4 regions of the Filimonas lacunae genome follow, and region 2 is predicted to be linked to each of the others. Evidence: riboswitches for the same ligand, from Rfam matches in the RefSeq annotation. Region 2 holds a riboswitch; each other region holds the start of a gene.
What was found. A riboswitch is a leader RNA that binds a small molecule or an ion and turns the genes downstream of it on or off. The one in region 2 is predicted to bind thiamine pyrophosphate.

Region 1 (4,471 bases), 3.8 Mb from region 2:
AAAGGCCAGGCCAGACTGTTGTTATCAGAAGTAAAAGCAGCTATCCCTGCTACTACTGATGCCGCTTCACGCCTGCACCTGCAGGATGTGGCCGACCGCTTAACAGCAGCGCTGGATACTAAAAAATAGTGTTTTAATGCTGAATTAATAAGAAAAGGGAAGGCAAATGCCTTCCCTTTTTTATATTTAAGGATGCAAGAGCAACCAAAACAACGGATACAATCCATCGATATCTTACGGGGTATTGTAATGGTTATTATGGCGCTGGACCATGTGCGGGATTTCTTTACCAATGTGCATTACGATCCTACCGATCTTTCTCAAACAAACATTCCTTTATTTTTTACCCGTTTTATTACGCATTATTGTGCTCCTGTATTTGTGTTCCTTTCCGGGGTGAGCATTTACCTGGGATTGTCGAAAGGCAAATCAAAGGCGGCGCAGAGCCGCTTTTTGCTTACCCGTGGTTTGTGGCTGGTATTTGCAGAAATAACGCTGGTGAACATAGGCTGGAGTTTTGATATCAGCATGCATTTTTTAGTGCTGGGAGTCATATGGGTAATAGGCTGGAGTATGATCATACTGGCAGCCTTGATCTATGTTAAGCCTTTGTATGTAGGTTGTTTTGGATTACTGCTGATAGCGGGACATAATTTACTGGACCCTATACGGGCAGCAAGCATGGGCAGTGGCAGCTGGTTTTGGAAAGCATTGCATGAAAGCGCTATTATTAACTTATCCTATGATAGGAAATTGTATTTGCTATATCCTTTAATACCATGGGTAGGAGTGATGGCGCTGGGGTATTGGGGCGGTGGTTTGTATAAACAGGAAGCAGTGGTAAGAAAGCGTATTTTATTACGTGCGGGATGTGGTGCTTTGTTACTTTTTGTGGTGATAAGGTGGGTGAATATATATGGCGATCTGGTGCCAAGAGTTGTATATAATGAAGGATGGAAAACGGTGTTATCATTTATAAATGTTTCCAAGTACCCACCTTCACTGGATTATCTGTTAATAACATTAGGCCCAGCATTGATAGTGCTTTCCGCGATTGATAGTGTACAGGTAAAAGCCAGTAATCCGGCGTTGGTTTTTGGTCGCGTGCCCTTCTTTTATTACCTGTTGCATTTATACCTGGCGCGAAGTCTGGGTTACCTGGCAGCGGTGTTAACAGGTGTGCATAGTGCTGAACAATGGACGGGTTTTGGTTTGCCGGTAGTGTACGGGGTGTGGTTATTTGTGGTAATCATATTATATTTTCCATGCAAGTGGTACATGAAATTTAAGGCAAAACGTAACGATTGGTGGTTAAGTTATTTGTAGTTTTAACAAGCTAAGGGTGCTATACTACAGGTTACCTGCTATAAAAGTTACCTGATATAAAATACCTTTGCTATCCGGAATAATTTCCGGCATTTAAGCAATCCATAAAAGAACAAAACAAGAAGTATGAAAAAAATTGCAGTTGCACTTTCTACCCTGCTTATTTCAGCAGCGTCTTTTGCACAAACATGGAGCGTTGATAAAGCGCATTCAAGATTAGGTTTTGGTATTACCCACATGACTATTTCTCAGTTTGAAGGTAACTTCAAAAGCTTTGAAGCTTCTATCACTTCTTCTAAAGAAGATTTCTCTGATGCCGTGTTTGAAATTTCTGCAGATGTTAACACCATCAACACCGACATTGAAAAAAGAGACGAGCATGTGAAAAGTGCGGATGTTCTGGATGCAGCTAAATATCCTAAGCTGACTTTCAAAAGCACTTCTTTCAAGAAAGTATCTGGCAAGCAGTACAAACTGGTTGGTGACCTTACTTTCCATGGTGTAACCAAGCCTGTTACTTTAGACGTTGTTTACAATGGTAATGTAACTAACCCAATGAGCAAAAAAACTGTAGCTGGTTTCCGTTTCACCGGCTCTTTCAAACGTTCTGATTTTGGTATTGCCCCAGGTTTTCCTGAAGCTATGTTGAGCGATGAAGTTCAACTGCTGGCTAACGGCGAGTTTACTAAAAACTAATTTATTTTTATAATGAAGCCTTCTTTTATGGTACCCGTTGCCAGAAAAGAAGGCTTTGTTTTTCACCATTAATTTTACGCACTCATGAAAAAGATGCTTTTAACTGCTGGTGCAGTTGTTACACTTGTTGCGATGTTTTCTTTTACTGCTATTCAAAACTGGAACATTGCGGATAAGTATTCTGTAGTTTTTTCTAACTCCAATGTAAACGGCATATTTAAAAAATTAACCGGCACTATTGCGTTTGACGCAGCAAATCCCGCTCAGTCTAAATTTGATATTGCTATTGATGTAGCTTCTATCAACACCGGTAATGCTTTACAAAACAAGCACGCCAAAGAAGCGGAATGGTTTGATGCAACTAAGTATCCCCAAATTAAATTTACCTCTTCTAAAATTGTGAAAAGTGGCGCTGGTTTTACCGCTACCGGTACACTGGAAATAAAAGGAGTGAAGAAAGAAGTTTCCCTGCCATTTACTTTTAAAGCAGCTGGTAATGCAGGCACCTTTGCAGGTTCTTTCAGCATTAACAGAAGTGATTTTAATGTAGGTAAAAAAGGTGGTGAAGTAGATGAGGCGGTTAAAATTGAAGTAACCATCCCGGTTGTTAAGTAATTATCTCCATTCCACGTTAACACTTCAATATGTTTATAAGATCACTATTATTAGGTATTATAGCGGGGTTGCTGGCAGGGGTGGCATCGTGGTTATATCAGAAACAGGTGTACCTCGAAGCTACTGCTACCGATTTTGCTACGGTGGTTAAAACCTCCAATATTTTTATTGGCTCACTGATAGGTGGTTTGCTGGCAGCTGTTGGCTACTGGCTTACTATTAAAATTTTAAAGAGCAAAGGGGAGATTGTATTCAACCTCATTTTTGTGGTACTGTCTTTTGCCAGCATTCTTAAAATTTTATCTTTTTCACTGCCGCCAACATCAGAAGATGATCCGGCGCTGCTGATTGGCCTTACTGTGCCTATGCACTTTTTCCCGGCTTTGGCCTGGTTTACTTTAAAACCTCTTTTTTTCCCGGCTAAAGCTGCTGAATAGCACTATTGCCGGGAAATGGTTGTGAGTTGGTTACCTGTAGCAATTACCGGTTACCAACTTCCAACTTACTACCTGCTTACCTGTTACCTTCCTCCATTTTCATTGTTGCCTGTTTTCAATATTTTCCTATAACTTGCAAGTGCTTTAGGGGTGTCCTGGCAGAGGACTGAGATCATACCCTTGTTACCTGATACGGTTAGTACCGTCGTAGGGAAAAGCTATGATTCTTCCTGTATTCTGCTGCCGTTTGCCCACTCCTTTTATCTCTAAATCTGTGTAAAAAATGATACAACCGCTGCAACTATGGCACAAGGTGTTGGCTGTGCGCAATAATGCCCCGCTGGTGCATAACATTACCAACTATGTAGTAATGAATAATACTGCCAATGCGCTGCTGGCAGTGGGTGCTTCGCCGGTAATGGCCCATGCGCATGAAGAAATGGAAGATATGGTAAACATAGCCGGAGCGTTGGTGGTGAATATCGGCACCCTGGATAGTTATTGGGTAACCAGCATGTTAAAAGCCATCGGGCAGGCGCAACAATTGCAAAAGCCCTGGGTGCTGGACCCCGTAGGTGCGGGCGCTTCCCAATACCGTAACCAGGTGTTACACCAGTTGTTGCAGGCAGGTTCGCCCGCTGTTATCCGGGGTAACGCTTCCGAAATTTTATCACTGGCCAATACCGTTTCTGCTACCAAGGGTGTAGATAGCACCCACAGCAGCGAGCAGGCTTTACAAGCTGCGCAAGCGGTGAGCGCATCTTTTAATACGGTGGTATGTGTATCTGGCGAAACGGATTTCATTGTTTACAACAACACTATTACAGGAGTAAGTAATGGTCATGCTTTAATGACGCGTGTAACCGGCCTGGGCTGTACTGCTTCGGCTATTACCGGCGCTTTTTGTGCAGTGGCCGATGGGCATTATAAAGATGCGGCTATTGCAGCTATGGCAGTAATGGGCGTAGCGGGTGAAATTGCTGCTGCTAAATCAGATGGCCCCGGATCGTTACAAATGCACTTTATTGATGCTTTATATAATTTATCAGAAGAAGCTTTTGTAAACCATGTAAAGCTGAGCACGCATGAATCCTTTTGATTATCATCTGTACCTGGTTACCGACGAAAACGCCTGCCTGGGACGCGATCTGTTATGGGTGGTGGAGGAAGCGGTGAAAGGCGGAGTGGACATTGTACAGTTAAGGGAAAAGCAGATGGACTCAGCGGCTTTTATCACCCGTGCGTGCAGGTTAAAAGCTTTGCTGGATAAATACAATGTTCCCTTAATTATTAATGATAACCTGCCGGTAGCTATTGCGGCTGATGCGCATGGAATACATGTGGGTAACAGTGATATGCCGCCGGTAACAGTACGCAGCAAATGGAATGATACCGCC
Region 2 (4,471 bases):
TTGTAACGCTGCGGGCTTACATCCACGCTGGCGCCTGCAATCAACTTGCTATGCAACCAATGGAATTGCTGTGTGTGTTGCAGGAACAAAGCAAACGTACGAAAAGCGTTTTCATTAATCTGTCCGCGAAAACGGGTAGCATCAGTAGTAGTGCCAATAGAATAAGAAGGATTTTGCTTTACCGAGTTATCACGGAACAGGAAAGAAACATTGCTGGCACTACCCTGCTTCCATTGATAATTGAGCATAGACTTGTAACGCAACGCATATACTTTACGGTAGGTGAACGATTGTTGCGAACTCAGGTTTTTCTGCGCAAACTTGATACTGTCCAGCGTGCCGGTCATATCAGAGTTATAATCCATGTAGGTAAAAGTATTGGCCCAGGTAAGCTTATCACTGGCGCGATAGTCTGTACGCAGCGATACAATAGACTTATGAAAATTGCTGAACTCAATAGGCCCATCGGTTCTGTTGGCATAATAACCACTGGCCATAATGCCCCATTTGCCAATAGAGGTACCTATTTGTGCATCGGTTCTTTTATATCCTTTGTTGTTCATTTGTGCGCTTACAGTACCAGCCGTATACGCAGGAGCAGATTGTGTGATAATATTGACAGCGCCCGCAATAGCTTCTGCACCATACAAGGCAGAAGAAGGCCCTTTAATCACCTCTATGCTTTTAGCTGCTGCCATGTTCATTTCCAGTAACGCATTGTGGTTATACACGCCGGTGGTGCGAATAGGTATGCCATCTTCCATATACAGGAAAACGCTTTTGGTGGTCATGGGCTGACGGATGCTCATTTCGTGCTGCTCGTTACCCAGGTTTACCATAAACACACCACTCACCTTGTTTAGCAGCTGATCTAAACGCTGCGCTTTGGTGTCTTCAATAGTTTGTTTGCTGATGACTGCAATGGCTACAGGCACCTCGTTCCTTTTTTCGGCAGTGCGGTTGGCGCTTACCACCACCTGCTGTAATTGTTTGTCCGATGGTTTTAATGCCACCGCTAATGAGGTATTGCCAGCGTTAATTGTCCTTTTCTCAAAACCCATACACGAAACGGTTAAAGTGGTACCGTTGGTGTAAATAGTAAAACTGCCGTTTACATCAGTAATAACCGTTTGTGTGTCTACCCCGGTAATTACGGCGCCCGCCACAGGTTCTTTACTCAATGCATCATATACTTTACCCGTAAACATTCCTGCCTTTTGCGCATGCCCATAGGCAAACAGGAATATGGTGCACACGAATGCCAATATCTTTTTCATCCTTTTTTTTTTAAATACAGTTGAATGCACCAGCCGGACACACCTATCCCTATCCGTACATCACTATAGAGTGATACAGATAAAAGGCATACCAGCCTGGAACGATAAAATGAAAGTGGGAATAATGAATACAGCTACAGATATAACAGAACAGATACCGCTATTACGGCATGTGCATGATACACCCCATGTGCTGTTGAAAAGAAGGCAGGCTATGCTGCAGGCGGATGGAAGATTTCGGCAGCCATGTCTTTTACCAGGTTGTTGTTCCGGGTAAAGAAGCTTTGTGAAAAGGATGATTGAGTATACTCTACGCTAGCGAAGTAAGATTGCCTGGATAACACCTCTGTTTTATTCTCGCCTTTCTGCCCGGTGTTTTGTTTTTCTTTATTCTCCTGCTGTTTCAGCTTTTTCATCATCTGGCATTTACCATTACAATGCATCATCGGTTTGGCCTTGTTTTCACAATTCTGTGCAAAGGCCGCCGTATTTACATAGTAATCTGCAACGATAAACGTCTTGCAAAAACATTGTGCAAGAAAAGCTACCAGGAGTAATATAACAGAAAGATGTCGCAAATACTGTTAATAAAGTGCAGCAAAACTAGGGCACAATACCCATATCCGGAAATTATTGTACAAAATCACGTTTTTCAGGTAGCCGGCCAGTTATCTTTGTAGTGCTTTAGGGGTATTCTGCCAAACAGCAGAATTGAGAAAAACTCTTTGAACCTGATGCGGTTAATACCGACGAAGGGAAAAGCAACCGGAACCAGTTATCAACCTCCCGTTTGTTTCGTTTTCTCCTGAAGCACATATATTAAACACAGCGTATATAATATAGGCTGTTATCATCTCCCGGTTTTATACAGTACGCAATGAAAGAACTCTTTTACAACAAGAAGGCGGTGATTTTTGATATGGACGGAGTTGTTATTGACAGTGAAGGATTCTGGTCAACAGCAGAACGCGAAGTTTTTACTTCACTGGGCGTAACCATGACGGAGGAAGACTGCCAGCTAACCCGCACCATGACAATGACGGAAGCGTCGCTGTTCTGGTTTGCAAAATACCCCTGGGCACATGTGGCTGTTAAAGAAGTAGAACAAATGGTAATAGCCAGAGTAATGGAGCTGATAAAAACTACTGATTGCGAAATTGCATATATCAGAGAATTTATACAACATTTAAAATCAAAAGGTTTCAAAATCGGCCTGGCCACCAATTCGCCGGCTTTCTTTATTCCCTTATGCCTGGAGCGTGCCGGGATAGCGCATTTGTTTGATGTGGTATCTTCTGCAGAACAGGAAGCCAACAGTAAGCCACACCCCGATGTATATCTTACCACAGCCAGGAAGCTACAGGTACTGCCGGAAGAATGTGTAGTGATTGAAGACTCGTACCATGGCATACAGGCAGGAAAAAAGGCGGGGATGACAGTGATAGGTTTTTCCAATGGCAACAGTGCAACCGCCTTTGACATAGCAGATGGCATGTTACACTGTTATCCCATGGAAGGTTGGCTTTAATGCTCGTTTTTAAAAAACATCCTTGCTGCCAAAGATGCCAGCACCGCCATTACACCAAATACACGCAGTGTTTCAACAAACCCTGCCGAAACCAATAAACTAAACAGCAAACTTCCAAAACCATATCCGGCAAAAAGAAAAAAAGCAAATAGCCCGGTAGAGCCACCTGCATTTTTACTATTAAAAGAGGTTACAATCACTGCTAATGACGGATGGGTAAGATCAAAGCTGAACGATAATAAAGTAACAAGTACGCATGCAATAAACAACGGCGGGATACAGCTTAAAGCAATAACAACGCAGCCCCCTAACAGAATACCTGCCGGAATCACTTTCTTTCTACCTATTCTATCTGCCATACGCCCGAGCACAGAACCCAATAACAAACCCGGTATGCCATACCCTAGAAGCGCCAATCCAATCTCGCGCTCATTTAAATGAAAATAGTGATAGAAATAAACCCCTAACCAGGCAAACACCCCGCTATGAAACAATCCATTCTCAAAAACGAAAAAGTAAGTACCCCTTGCTCTTGACGTGGATAGTATTTCTCTGAAAGTGGCTACCAGGGAGGTTTGTTGCGAAAGGCGGGGCACCTGCAGAAAAATGCGACGCCGGTAATACACATTCAACAACAATACCATACACCCGGCAAATGCAACAACCACAAACAACACTCTCCATCCCACTACACCAGCCAACAACGCCCCGGTACTAGAGCCTAAAGCCGTTCCTCCTGCCATACAACCAAAGAACACACCTAACGCATATCCCCTTTCTTTATAAGGAAAGCGATCGCTGATCCAGCTAATGGTGGTAGGCGCTATACCGGCAGCACTGATGCCCGTTAACAGCCGTAACAAAATCATTTGATGCGCATTTGCTACCCATGCCGTACTAAAAGTAAAAACAACAAACAGGGATAAAGAAAACGCTATGATAGCAAACCTGCCATAACGATCGCTCAACGGAGCATACACAAGTGTAAACAAACCATATCCTAATAAATAAACAGGCTCTATAAAACTCATTCGCCGGACAGAGGTGTGAAAAAAATCTGCCAGTTCCGGCAATAAAGGAGCCACCATAAAACCCTGAAAGAAAACAAGGAAAGTGGCAAGCGACACCAGCACCACCTCCCCCTTTGTGGCCCTGGCAGGCTGAATAGCTATTGATGGGTTACTCATATCTGATACTAAATTGCAGGTATGTTTATGCTTGTTTAATCAGGTAAACAGATGGTAATAACAACTCATCCGGAGCGGCTGCTTCTTCCTGTTGGCGAAAACCTTGCGATTCAAAAAAAGCGATCAGTGGATTTTCGGCATATTCATGCATCCAGATGGCTTCATAGGATTTGCAAACAGCACAGCACTTATCCCATAACGATTGCCTTACCATTTCGTTGGCACATGCATTCAGTATTCCAAAATCAGCAATTCTTACTACACGCTTTTGAGCGAGCATTTCTGGTCTTTCTCCTTTAGAAGTAATCCTGGCAAAGCCTGTAGGCTTATCATTCACATACACCACCAGCCATTGATTAGACAGGTTGTTCACCTCATCAATCAACGCCTGCTTGCTATACTTTGCAGCGAGGTACTTGTCTGTTTTTTGTGGAGATAACAGGGAAGCAAACTTTTCCCGGGTAATGGTTTGCGCAAGT
Region 3 (4,471 bases), 1.5 Mb from region 2:
GTACAGTTTATGCAGCATTGGTTTGCCCGCGGCCCTGGGGCCATGTTCAACGCGCCTGAAACATTTTATCATCATTGCGCATTTATATATCAGGCGGTATTTGCTAACTACACCTGGAAAAAAGGCCTGCGTTACCTGCTTGTGGCGGATGGCGCGTTTAATTACCTGCCTTTTGATGCGCTGGTAACTGCTGACAGGTTTAGTAACAATTACAGCCAGTGGCCTTATTTGTACAAACAGGCAGTTATTTCCAAAGCCTATTCGCTGCAAACATGGTACTCCCAGCAAAACATGGTATATCACCAAGGAGGGCTTAGTGGTTTTTTTGTAGGCATCAATCAGCAACAAAGCCGGGTGATGCTGGATAACCGAAAGGAGTATGATATGCTGAGCAATGAAGTTAAAGGCCGGTATTTTCTCGACTCACTGGCAACTTACCCCACATTTGTAAACGAGATAGCAAAGGCGGCTGTATTGCATGTGAGCATGCATACTTCTGCACAGCCAGAACCGATGTTGCAATTGTACGACGCGCCTTTTTTTCTTTCCGATTTGCAATTTACCCGGTTTAATCCTGCCATAGTGGTGTTAAGTGCCTGTGGCACTGCAGAAGGTGTTTTGCTCAAAGGTGAAGGCGTCAACAGCCTGGAAAGAGGTTTTATAGCAGCAGGTGCCGGTGGCGTGCTGGGTAGTTTGTGGAATGTGAACGACAACACTGCTGTGGAGTTATCGGCCTTGTTTTATAAACAACTGGCCCGGCAACCCGATGCAGCAATGGCGCTGTATGCCGCAAGAAAAGAGTGGCTGTTACTGCATAATGATAACGCTGTTTTGCAACTGCCTTACTACTGGGCCACTTTTGAATATAGCGGTCACCTGCAACCTGTGCGCCTGCAAAGTGCCTGGCTATGGTATTATGTGTTGGCTTGCGTAGCAGTTGTTACAGGTGTATTATCTGCAACAGGCTACGTGTTCTATAAAAAGCGAAAAGCAATGTCCGTTTAGCAGGTTACCTGATATTATAGCAACAGTTAGGCGGATGCTGTTTTCTTGCTAAAAGTGCCGCCGTCGTTGTTGTTACCCTGCCGGGGACCGGCAATCTTTTTCCAGTCGAAATAGCCCGATATAGCTACCACAAACAGAAAAATGGTAAGACATGCCATTAAAGGCAACTCTTTGTGAAACAATAAGGGAACCGCAAACAGGTTAGATACATTCAAAAGTATCCAGTTTTCTACCTTGCGTTTAGCCAGCAGCCACATACCTGCCCATGCAGTGCAGCTAACCCAGGCATCCCAGACAGGGGTGGTAGAAGGGGTGAAATATTTAAGTGCGCTGAACAGGAACAGCCAGCCCACACCTATAATCAATGCAGTGATTTCCCATTCTTTTTTGCTGGTGTAACTAACCGGGATAGGCGATGTGTTGCGTTTTTTAATCCAGTATACCCAGCCGTAAATACTCATAATAAGGTAGTAGGCGTTTAACAACGACTCTGCATACAGCTTTACGCTAAACATTAACCAGGTGGTAATAATGGTGCTGATAATACCCGCCGGGTATAGCAGGATGTTGTTTTTACGGGCTAATAAAACTTCGGTAACTCCAAAAGCTACAGCAATCCATTCCGGAAAGCTCGTGTTCTGTACCTGCTCCGCAAAGAGCGATATCCAATGTTGTAAATTCATGTACTTCCTCCGCAGGCATTACCCTGTTCAGGTTCAACGGGTTTATCTCAGCCATAGCTGTTTGGCAACTATAGCACCCCGGGTTAATAATAAACTTGTTCGAAGCACAAAATTAAGTAATTACCGGCAAGCATTTTTTTGTAACTTTTCCTTTTACTCAAACGTAAAGGGATCATGAATGTGATTGGTAACCTTATCTGGCTAATTTTCGGTGGCTTTTTAGCTGCGATAGGCTATTTAGTGGGTGGATTGGTGCTGTGCTGTACCATTATCGGTATTCCCTTTGGCATCCAGTGCTTTAAGCTGGCAGGTTTGGTGCTATGGCCATTTGGCCGGCAGGTGACCAGTAATTCTGATTCTAACGGCTGTTTATCCTCCTTATTTAATATTATCTGGATTTTATGCGGCGGCTGGTACACGGCGCTGATGCACCTGTTTTTTGGTTTGCTGCTGTTTATCACCATCATAGGTATTCCGTTTGCCCGCCAGCATTTTAAACTGCTGGAAATTTCCATGATGCCCTTTGGCAAGCGGGTAGTGTAGTTTTTTGCAGGTACTGCACTTTTTTGTTTTGGTAACAGCCCCTAACTTGCGCCTGAAGGTACAGATTGTATATTTTTTTACTTGGTGTAAGCATGAATACTCCCCTTATTGATCGCTCTTCGCTGGCAGTTGTTGAAAACGAGAACTATGAAATTGGTTTTCTGTTTAACATGACAACTCCTAAACATATTGGTTTTCAACTGGAGCCGGTGGTAATAAGGCAGCAAAAGGGGCGTAAAAGCTTTAGCCGGTTGTTTATGGATAATAACGAGCATTGGGCTTATCTGAACCCCTTACCGGAAGAACTGTTTTACCTGTTATTCCATTTTTCCGACGGCCGTTTGTTCGAATTTATGGTAAACAGCGGCAGCACCTACCTGAAAAATCATGCACAGCCCTGGTTAATGCTCAACGACAAGGATATTTTGCGTTTGCGTAACCATTACCTGGACCTGCTGCACCAGGTATGGCCCTATTTGCTGGAAAACGGTAATTTATACGTGCTGAAAGAAGGCAATTTCAGCGATGTCAACATCAAGCCTTTACAGGTAAGTGAGCATTTTGTAGAAATTCATTTTACTGCTGCTAAAGATGCCGCTTCCATTACCATACAAATGAACGTACAAACAGTACGTGACAAAGCGCCTAACCGCGTGTTCCTGTTTAAATCTCTTTTCTTTTTAATAGACGATATTCTGCACCTGCCATCCAGTGCCGGCGATGTAAGCGTGCTGGACATGTTTAAAAAAGGCGAACTGCGCTTTCCGGTGCGCGACAGGCAGGAGGTTACCAACTCCTTCCTCATACCGCTGCAACAGCAATACCCGCTGGAATGTAAAGAAGGGCTGCAGTTTGAAGTAGTGCATACCGAACCGCAAACCCGCATTGCATTAAGCGAGTTTAACGGCCAGTACCTGATGTTGCAGCCCCAGTTTATGTATGATGACGTGTTGATCGACTACGATGAAGAGACAGATTTTTTTCATGAAAAGAATGAGGTGCTGTATGTGATCAGGCGCAACAAAACGCTGGAAAAAAACACCTACGAGCATTTGCGCAACCTGCACGCCAAATTTAAAAACCAGCGTAACAATCGTTACTACTATGTGCCTTTTGATGAGGTGATGAAGGGCAACTGGTTTATTAAAATGAACCAGCAATTGCAGGATGCCGGATACACTGTATATGGCCTGCAGGACTTAAAACGCTTTAAATACAATACCAATACTCCCCGGTTCGAGATCATTGCCAAAAGCACTATCGACTGGTTTGATCTGAAAATCAAGGCCTACTGGGGCGACCAGGAGGTGGGCATGAAGGATATTCGCAAAGCCATCTTAAACAGGCAGGATACCATTTTACTAAAAGATGGTACACTGGGTGTAATACCGCATGAGTGGTTTGATAAATACGGTATGCTGTTTAAAGTGGGTAACGAAGCTGATGGAAAACTACAACTGAACAAGCTGCACTATTCTGTGCTGGACGAGTTACAGGAGCAGCTGGCCGATAAGAAGCTGCAAAAAGAAATAGAAGAAAAGAAAAGACGCTTACTGCAATGCAACGAGCTGGAAACGCAAGCCCCTTCCACTGCTTTACAGGCAAGTTTACGTCCTTACCAGCTGGCTGGATTTCAGTGGATGCAAAGCCTGGATCAACTGGGCTGGGGTGGATGTCTGGCAGATGATATGGGCCTGGGTAAAACCTTGCAAACCATCACATTCATCCAATACCTGAAAGAGAAATATCCCGGCAGCACGCAGCTGGTAGTATGTCCTACCTCCCTTATTTTTAACTGGGAAGCGGAAATTCAAAAATTCTGTCCTTCTATGCAATACCTGTTGCATTACGGCCAGCAGCGCGACTTTACAGAAGAGCAGTTTGAAAAGGTAGATGTGGTATTAACCAGCTATGGAGTAGTTCGTAATGATCTGACTCATTTGCAATCCTTTAAATGGAACTACATCATATTGGACGAAAGTCAGACCATTAAAAATGCCGATGCACAGGTAAGTAAAGCCGTATACCAGTTACAGTCTACCAACAAACTGATATTAAGCGGTACACCGGTGCAAAATAATACGTTCGATCTGTACTCGCAGTTTCACTTTGTAAATCCCGGCCTGCTGGGTGGTAAAGAGTTTTTCCGCCGCGAATTTGCACAGCCTATCGATAAAGGGGGCGACAAAGAAAAAGCCACCAAGCTGCGTCAACTGATATACCCGTTCATTCTGCGCCGT
Region 4 (4,471 bases), 110 kb from region 2:
CCTCCTCCTCAGATCCAGAAACTTTACAAACTGTAATGGAACGAGGCAACAGCACCACAACTTCTATCAATATGACCCTGACGACAGATTTTATCAATATGAATTCTAATGGTCTGCAGCCGGTTCAGGTAAATGCTTATAACACCAATGCTCAGGGCTTTAGAATCATACAACGTAGTAATAACCCTTTAAGCTTATGGACAAACACAACAGAAAGGCTTACCATTGATGGCAATGGTTTTGTTGGAATAGGCACCGCATCGCCTGTTAGCAGGTTGTCTGTTAATGGAACAGCAGATTTTCAAACAAGAATAGGTTTTAATAACAAAACCCAACATTTTGGAGATGGTACCATGTTCATTAATACTATCAATGGAATCAATGACCTGGGAATAAGAAATGATGTAGGTGATGTCTTATTTGCCTCGGGTGGTCATACCTCACAAATGTTTTTAAAACCTTCTGGCAATGTTGGCATTGGCACTTCTATGCCTGCCTACAAGCTGGATGTAAGTGGTACCAGCCGTTTTGATTATGCAGTTATAGGAAGCGGAGTACAAGGCTTTTACCAGGATGCCATTAATGGAGCTTACAGAGCCAATAATTCGAGCAGTGATAATGGATTTTATTTTCAAAATTATCAAGGAGCATCAACCAGCATGTATATTGGCTTAACAGGTGCTTATGCTGGAAGAGTTGGCATTGGTACTGTGGCTCCCCAAAGTGAACTAGCAGTAAAAGGCACTATTACTTCTCAAAAAATAAAAGTAACATTAAAAGATTGGGCGGACTATGTATTTGACTCCTCTTATCCTTTAAAGTCTCTGAGCCAGGTAGAAACATATATTCAGCAGAATAAACATTTACCTGAAATTCCTACTGCTGCTGAAGTAGAGACAGGCGGTATTGATTTAGGTACCAACCAAGTATTGCTGCTAAAAAAAATAGAAGAGCTTACGCTGTATATTATCCAGCAAAATAAAGACATGCAGGAAATGAAAGAGAGAATTAAAGCACTCGAATCAACGAAGTAAAGATTAAAGAAAATAAAAAAGGCTTCAAAATGAAGCCTTTTTTATTTATTAAGTTGCGAAGAGAGGGATCGAACCTCTGACCTTCGGGTTATGAGCCCGACGAGCTACCGCTGCTCTACTTCGCGATTTGGACAGCGAATGTAGAACTATTACTGATATAAACAAGAAGAAATTATTTTTTTAAGAATTTTAGCTTGTGCTTATCCTAACGAAGAAGTGTTGTCGATTCATAAATTTTATCAGGGACCGTGTAAAACTTGTGGAGCAGAATAGCCGGATCAAGTATATAAACCACATACATGACCAGATATACTTTACTATTAATTCCAAGGATAATACATAAACGAAAAAAGGTCTCGAATGAGACCTTTCAGAAGTTGCGAAGAGAGGGATCGAACCTCTGACCTTCGGGTTATGAGCCCGACGAGCTACCGCTGCTCTACTTCGCGATTTGGATTGCAAATGTAGGAGCAATTAGTACACCCGCCAAATCTTTTAATACTTTGTTTATCAATCTTTTCTCTTTATAGAAGAAGCGCCGCTTGTTTCAATGTTTTTAGCAACCGCGCTACCCTTATATCCTATGCTGCTAGCACCACTGGCTTCTGCACTTAATTCTTTAGTTACAGTAATGCTGATGCCCGATGCACCGGAAGCTTCTGCATTGCAGGTGGCAGTAGTTAAGTCGTAGCCTTTTACACTGCTGGCGCCACTGGCTTCTACATTGAACACATCCACACTACCAGATACAGTAACACTGGATGCCCCTGTAGCTTCCAGGTTAATGGAGGAACCGGCTAATGCACCTTTAAATGAACTGGCACCGGAAACTTCCATATTCAGCTGTTTCACATGAATGCTTCCACTTACCTGCACCGTTGAAGCGCCATTCACTTCCAGATTGTTTAATTCAGTAACAGTTACATAGGCTTTAATATTTTTATTACCCCAGTTCCAGCCATTCCACGCACCAGACTCCGGATGAATATATAAAACACCATTCTTTACCTCTGTTTTAATCTTGGCCACATATTTTTCATCACTGGCGCTTACAGCCACTGCCTGTGTTTTTCCCTGTGATATATATACCACCATGGCCCCGCCCACTTCCACGCCTGTAAAAGCGCCTACAGTACGCACCTGGGCATTGGCATCGTGCACTATCGTTTCCTGGGCAGTGATATCGCAACCTGCCACCAGGCAGAATATTCCTAAAAGGGCTACTAACTTCAATTTCATATCAACGAATTTATACGTGTAACGGCTGTAAAAAAATAATGTTACAGTGAATTTAAATTTTCTGTGTTTAATTTGCAGCGTTATTCCGGGTCTAACACCGGAAACAATATTCCTCGGGGTGCTTTGCGCTGTAACAGGCAAAAGGCTGAGATAATACCCGTAGAACCTGAACAGGGTAATGCCTGCGAAGGGAAAGGCCAGCTTTCTTTTGTGTATATGTGTGCCCTCTTTCCTCTGCCAGTACTATTTCTCTGTTCCTCATTTATTTAACGCAAGTAAACTAACAGGAACATGAAGCATTTTCTGGGAACATTAACCGCTGTATTGGCAGCCGTTTTTACCCAAGCACAAACTCTAAACTTAAAAGTAAACAGCCAGCAACACCAGCCACTGGCAGGCATCAACGCTACTTTCAGCAAAGAGGGTAAAAAGTGGACCATCATCAGCAACAATAGCGGAGATATTGTATTTACACCAGGTGAAACCGGCAATTACGACCTGACGCTGGAAGCGGTAGGTAAAAAAACAGTGAAGCAGTCCGTTACTTTACAGCAGGGCGCTTCAAGCCTTACACTTACGCTGGAAGAGCTGGACTACATGTTAGCTCCACTGGAAGTTCGCGCTATCCGGGCATCCGACAAAGCTCCTTTTACTAAAACCAATATTGATAAAGCAGACATCGCTAAACAAAACCTGGGGCAGGACTTACCTTTCCTGCTCAATCAAACGCCTTCCGTGATTGTCAACTCAGACGCAGGTAATGGTGTTGGTTATACTGCCATGCGCATCAGGGGCACCGATGGCTCTCGCATTAACGTAACATTAAACGGTATCCCTTACAACGATGCGGAAAGTCAGGGTAGCTTTTTTGTAGACCTTCCCGATCTGGCATCTTCTGCCAGCAGCATTCAGATACAACGGGGTGTAGGTACCTCTACCAATGGCGCCGGTGCTTTCGGAGCCACCCTTAACATAGCCACCAACGAGTTCAGTGAAAAGCCGTATGCCGAAAGCAATAACAGCTTTGGCTCGTTCAATACCTGGAAAAATACTATTAAAGCAGGTACAGGCCTTATTAACGATCACTTTACAGTAGATGCACGTATCAGTCGTTTACAAAGTGATGGATATATAGACAGAGCATCTTCCGATCTGAAAGCACTATACCTTACCGGAGCTTATGTAAGCAAAAACACATCCGTACGTTTTAATCTTATTACCGGCAAAGAAAAAACCTACCAGGCCTGGTATGGTGTACCAGATTATATACTGGCAACCGGCAACAGAACCTATAACCCTGCCGGCCTGGACAAACCCGGAACTCCTTACGACAACCAAACCGATAACTACCAGCAGGATCACTACCAGTTATTTGTGAACCAGGCTTTGGGCAACGACTGGACTCTGAACATAGCATCTTTCTTAACCAGGGGTAAAGGCTATTATGAAGAGTATGTAGCCAACCAGTTTTATGCCGATTATGGCTTACCAAACGTAGTGCTCAATGGCACCTCTTACGATTCTACCGACCTGGTAAGAGACTTGTGGCTGAACAACTACTTTTATGGACAAACCTTCTCATTGCAATACAAGCAACCTAGTAATGAAATAACCTTTGGTGGTAGCTGGACTATTTACGATGGCAAGCACTATGGCAACATCATCTGGGCCAACATGGGCATTCCTAAAGATTATCAATATTATTATCTTACTGCCCGTAAAACAGATATGAATGCGTACGCCAAATGGCTTCACCAGCTCAACCGTAACTGGAGCCTATTTGGAGACCTTCAATACAGACACGTACAATACAATATAGATGGCTTTGAAAGTAATCCTGGTTTATTTATCAAGCGCAACTTCAACTTCATTAATCCCAAAGCAGGCATCAGCTACAACCGTAATGGCTGGAACGCTTATTTCAGCTATGCTTTAGCGAATAAAGAGCCCAACCGTACCGATTTTGAAGCACAACAGGTTCAACAGCCTAAAAAAGAAACCCTGCACGATTTTGAATTGGGCGTGGAAAGAAAGCAAGGCCGTTACAACTGGGGCGCTACTGTATACTATATGTTATATAAAGATCAGTTGGTGCTAACAGGCGCGAGAAACGATGTAGGCGCCTACACACGCATCAATACGCCTAACAGCTATCGTCTGGGTCTGGAATTACAAGGTGGCGTAGTATTGAACAAATG

Region 1: linked by a shared signal. The riboswitch ahead of thiM (hydroxyethylthiazole kinase) and the one ahead of FLA_RS21240 (HAD family hydrolase) in region 2 are both predicted to bind thiamine pyrophosphate.
Region 3: linked by a shared signal. The riboswitch ahead of pnuC (nicotinamide riboside transporter PnuC) and the one ahead of FLA_RS21240 (HAD family hydrolase) in region 2 are both predicted to bind thiamine pyrophosphate.
Region 4: linked by a shared signal. The riboswitch ahead of FLA_RS20800 (TonB-dependent receptor) and the one ahead of FLA_RS21240 (HAD family hydrolase) in region 2 are both predicted to bind thiamine pyrophosphate.

Annotation. Positions count from the first base shown of each region.
Region 1 covers NZ_AP017422.1:1,344,391-1,348,861, forward strand. The annotation lists gene FLA_RS05575 (zinc-dependent metalloprotease) at 1-129, shown strand, start outside; gene FLA_RS05580 (DUF1624 domain-containing protein) at 193-1,326, shown strand; gene FLA_RS05585 (YceI family protein) at 1,453-2,022, shown strand; gene FLA_RS05590 (YceI family protein) at 2,107-2,637, shown strand; gene FLA_RS05595 (hypothetical protein) at 2,667-3,074, shown strand; TPP riboswitch at 3,211-3,305, shown strand; gene thiM (hydroxyethylthiazole kinase) at 3,358-4,173, shown strand; gene thiE (thiamine phosphate synthase) at 4,160-4,471, shown strand, end outside.
Region 2 covers NZ_AP017422.1:5,395,675-5,400,145, forward strand. The annotation lists gene FLA_RS21230 (TonB-dependent receptor) at 1-1,277, opposite strand, end outside; gene FLA_RS21235 (hypothetical protein) at 1,490-1,723, opposite strand; TPP riboswitch at 1,954-2,052, shown strand; gene FLA_RS21240 (HAD family hydrolase) at 2,155-2,805, shown strand; gene FLA_RS21245 (MFS transporter) at 2,802-3,992, opposite strand; gene FLA_RS21250 (N-acetyltransferase) at 4,018-4,471, opposite strand, start outside.
Region 3 covers NZ_AP017422.1:6,847,017-6,851,487, reverse strand. The annotation lists gene FLA_RS26995 (CHAT domain-containing protein) at 1-1,005, shown strand, start outside; gene pnuC (nicotinamide riboside transporter PnuC) at 1,032-1,688, opposite strand; TPP riboswitch at 1,676-1,779, opposite strand; gene FLA_RS26985 (YccF domain-containing protein) at 1,863-2,231, shown strand; gene FLA_RS26980 (DEAD/DEAH box helicase) at 2,324-4,471, shown strand, end outside.
Region 4 covers NZ_AP017422.1:5,288,637-5,293,107, forward strand. The annotation lists gene FLA_RS20780 (hypothetical protein) at 1-1,034, shown strand, start outside; tRNA gene FLA_RS20785 (tRNA-Met) at 1,088-1,159, opposite strand; tRNA gene FLA_RS20790 (tRNA-Met) at 1,412-1,483, opposite strand; gene FLA_RS20795 (head GIN domain-containing protein) at 1,545-2,273, opposite strand; TPP riboswitch at 2,378-2,484, shown strand; gene FLA_RS20800 (TonB-dependent receptor) at 2,565-4,471, shown strand, end outside.